DNA from 2 places in the Paenibacillus sp. FSL R10-2734 genome. Region 1 is predicted to be linked to the other one. Evidence: riboswitches for the same ligand, from Rfam matches in the RefSeq annotation. Region 1 holds a riboswitch; the other holds the start of a gene.
The links. A riboswitch is a leader RNA that binds a small molecule or an ion and turns the genes downstream of it on or off. The one in region 1 is predicted to bind glycine.
Positions count from the first base shown of each region.

Region 1 (2,205 bases):
AACGAACTGCTTCAGGAATATCGGAGAACAGCTCATCTATGGACTGAATCCCGACGGCTTCCATCATCTCTATGCGGTCCTGTGCTGTCATGGGCAGATAACGGTGCTTCATTGAGGTTTCACTCCTTGGCTTTTTTTATAAAAAGGGGCCTTAATCACGACAGCCTTAAGCTGCTTGCCGCGTATCTCTACGAAAACCTCAGTACCTATTTCAGTGTAAGCTGTATCAAGCAATGCCAATCCCAGGTTACGCTTTAGTGTTGGAGATTGTGTTCCGGTTGTGACCTCTCCGATTTTAACGCCGTTTACATAGACTGGGTAATGGGAGCGCGGAATGCCTCGATCAATCATTTCAAGGCCGACAAGGCGGCGGGGAAGACCGGCCTCCTTTTGTTGTATCAACGCATCACGTCCGATAAAATCTGCTTTGTCCAGCTTCACGAAGAATTGAACTCCTGCTTCAAGGGGAGTGATTTCAGCTGACAGCTCCTGACCATACAGCGGTAATTTTGCTTCAAAACGCAGTGTATCACGTGCGCCAAGTCCAGCAGGCGTTAATCCGTGAGGAGAGCCAGCTGCGAGTAGGCCGTTCCATAACGTTGCTGCCCCATCCAGTGGAGCGTAGATTTCAAAGCCATCTTCGCCGGTGTAACCCGTACGCGAGATCAATACTTCTACGCCGCATACGGTTGCGCGTTCGATGAAGTGGAAAGGCTTTAGTGCCGAAATCGGGGCATCAGTAACTTCTGCGAGTATGGTCTCTGCCAACGGACCTTGCAAGGCGAGTAATAGCGTCTCATCAGAGACATTCGTGAGTGTGACTTCACCGAATTCAGGGGTCAGATGCTCCTGAAGCCACTGGAAGTCCTTATCGATGTTGGAGGCATTTACGACGAGCATATAACGTCCTTCACTTAAGCGATACACGAGCAGATCGTCGACAACACCGCCGTTTGGATAGCAGAGCAGCGTATATTGTGCCGCACCATCGGTGAGGCGGGTAACATCGTTCGTCGTCATTTTTTGCAAAAAGGCTTCTGCACCGCTTCCAATCACCATGAATTCACCCATATGCGATACATCGAACAGTCCAGCCTGCTGGCGAACGGCTTCATGCTCTTTCACGATACCTGTAAACTGTACCGGCAGCTCCCAGCCGCCGAAATCAATGCACCTGGACTCTGCATAAGCGGAATAGAGATCATAAAAAGGCGTTCTTTTCAAAGCATCCATGTCGTCACTCCCCTTGATCTAATTACATACGAAAAAAGGACAGGCAGAAGCAATCATGCATAAATGCACTAATCGCTTTCTGCTCTGTCCTTTGTACCTGAGAGTTACCCTGCCGTAACTAACCTGCAAGTTTCCCCGTTGGTGACCTGACGCACCTAGTCTTGCGTCTGATGCTCTCCAGAGATACGTCCGACAAAGGTCCTTTTGCCTGAGAGATTCACCCTGTTAGGGCTTACTCCTTCGGCGCCGTCTTCAAGTGAGACAGTCTCTCCCTATGCCATCATCCGCAACTGTATTTGTTTCTTATGTCTCCATTAAACGGGTATAGAGAGGCGCTGTCAACAAGAAAAAGTCAAAAAAATGACAAATTTATTTTTCCTGTTAGTAATATTGACATTGTGAGTCTTGATCACTTAGGCTATAACTAAATTTAGAACTCCAATTTGGAAATGAGGCGGCTAGAATGAGTGAAGTTTTAGATAACCTTCTTTACAGCGAAGAACATGAGTGGGCACAGCAAGTGGAAGGACGCGTAGTACGTGTTGGGATTACGGATCATGCTCAGCATTTGTTAGGCGATATCGTATTTGTGGAATTTCCAGAAGTAGGCTCGGCCATTTCAGCTGGCGACAGCGTTGGTAGTATCGAATCCGTTAAGACTGTATCGGAATTGTATTCACCCGTCTCTGGGAAGGTTACCAAGATTAATGATGGTTTAGAAGCAAGTCCAGAGCTAATCAACGATAAGCCGTATGGCGAGGGTTGGATTTTTGAAATCGAGGTTGACGGAGAGTATGCTGATGCTGTAAAAGGTCTGCTTGATGCGGCTGGTTATAGAGCTTTAGTAGGAGAATAATTGGGATCTTTCCTTGTATATTGATTACATCGATTGTGATATTTGTAGCAGCAAGTTTCTGATTTTGGGGACTTGCTGTTTGGTGTTTCTTGTGAAGAAAGTAGCGGGGATTTTTG
Region 1 covers NZ_CP150170.1:1,152,677-1,154,881, forward strand. Annotated here, with positions in the region: gene gcvPA (aminomethyl-transferring glycine dehydrogenase subunit GcvPA) at 1-112, opposite strand, end outside; gene gcvT (glycine cleavage system aminomethyltransferase GcvT) at 109-1,233, opposite strand; glycine riboswitch at 1,420-1,517, opposite strand; gene gcvH (glycine cleavage system protein GcvH) at 1,697-2,089, shown strand.

Region 2 (2,205 bases), 490 kb from region 1:
CCCGGGGTGAAAGGTGCTTTGAACTTGGATGTAGCCTGTAAGTCTGGCCGAGTTTTCTTATACTTAATATGGCAGATGAGAACAATGCCCCACACCCATATAAAACAAATAGCGCTGATCGTTGTCACGATTCCAAAAGCCTGCTCCGGAATAAGTTTACTCAAAAGAGCCCCTACAGATATGACAATTGTAGAAATGAATAACGAGTTGCTAGGTACATGGTTTTTGTTCAGTTTACCTAAATGAGGTGACGCCTGGTCGCTTCTACTCAAGTTATAGAGAATTCGGCTTGTCGAGAACATTCCACTATTACAAGCGGAAGCAGCTGAGGTTAATACGACAAAATTAATAATCCCTGCAGCGATCGGAATCCCTACTAAACTAAAGGTTTTTACAAAAGGACTCTCTGCCGGACTGAGCTCCGTCCAAGGGTTAATGCATAGCAGGACAAAAAGCGCACCGACATAGAAAAATAAAATCCGCAAAGGAATTTTATTAATCGCCGATGGGATGTTTTTTTCCGGATCCGCTGTTTCCGCTGCCGATACACCCACCAACTCCACACCGACATAAGCAAATACAACCATTTGAAAAGAAAATAAGAAGCCTGATATACCGTTCGGAAAAAAGCCCCCATGCTCCCACAGGTTTCGAATCGTCACCGATCCTGCATCCGTCTTGAACCCTATGATCAGTAAAATGACCCCAAGACCAATTAAGGCAAGAATCGTGATTACTTTAATCAAAGCAAACCAAAATTCGAGTTCTCCAAAACTCTTTACAGTTAATAGATTTAGACCTAACAACACGACAAGACAGGCGATAGCAGGAACCCACTGCGGGATATCAAACCAATACTGCACATATACGCCAACAGCAATGACATCAGCCATGGCCGTCATAATCCAGCAAAACCAATAGGTCCAACCGGTGATGAATGCGACCCGAGATCCAAGATAGTCTTCAGCGATATCGGTAAACGATTGATAGCCCGCTTTAGATAATAGGAGTTCTCCCAATGCTCTCATCACAAAAAACACAGCAATACCCACGATTAAATACGTGATCATGATGGATGGGCCTGCCTTCTCTATCGCCTTGCCTGATCCCAAGAATAATCCTGTACCAATGGTGCCGCCAATAGCGATAAGTTGAACATGCCGATTGGCTAGTTCTCTCTTTAATTCTGGTTGTGCCATTCCTAGTTCCCCCTTGTGAGTACAATAAATTGGAATAAAAAAAGAGAGATTGGATGTCATCCAATCTCCCAGATCGTAAGAATATCAAATAATATTTGCCCTACTGATGGCGATCAGCATGACAAATACATATTCAGTACTCTTCTGTCCTTTTGCCTGAGATTGTGAACCCTTCGGCGCCGCGGAATTTCCGCAGTCTCTCCAGAAGCTGCTCCTGCTAAAGTGTAATCCTTAGCCATCATAGCTCGTGAATTATGAAGTTGATAAAGCGGTAACGCAGTAAAGCTGTTCTGATATTCTAACATATTACTTGTGATATGAGTGTTAATCAGTGATAAATGTCTCTTTGCAGTCCTTGTAGAGTTAACTGGCACGTTATCATGGAGTTGGATCGATATAGCAATATGATCGCGCTCAGTATCATTACATGATGTATAATGTTACTTATTGTTTTACAACACTATTGGCATGGTATTACTGTTGTTATAACTATCTTTGAGGAGGAAGATTATGTTTACTTGTTACACTAAGCAAGACCGATTTGAGACCTACGTTCTAACCAATAAGGAAGGTACCATTTATATCGAAATAGTTCCCGAACGAGGCGCTATTATTAGTAAATATATGCATAATAATGAACCGATTTTTTATCTTGAACAAGAAACATTAGAGGATCCTTCGAAAAATATACGTGGTGGCAATCCTATTTTATTTCCTATTAGTAGTTACCTGGTTGATGAAACTTACTATTACAACGACACACCCTATCATTTAAAACAGCACGGCTTTGCGCGTAATCTAGCAGCTAAGGTAATCCATACTTTTGCTGATGAGCATAGTGCTTCAATCACGCTTGAGATGGTAGATAATGAAGATACCTATGAAAGATACCCTTTTCATTTCAAATTGATTATGCAATATACACTTACCAAGAGTGGGCTAAGTATACAGGCTACCATTCATAATGATGATTATAAAGTAATGCCCTTCTATTTGGGATACCACC
Region 2 covers NZ_CP150170.1:665,529-667,733, reverse strand. Annotated here, with positions in the region: gene NSS67_RS03110 (amino acid permease) at 1-1,199, opposite strand, end outside; glycine riboswitch at 1,334-1,414, opposite strand; gene NSS67_RS03105 (hypothetical protein) at 1,710-2,205, shown strand, end outside.
Region 2: linked by a shared signal. The riboswitch ahead of NSS67_RS03110 (amino acid permease) and the one ahead of gcvT (glycine cleavage system aminomethyltransferase GcvT) in region 1 are both predicted to bind glycine.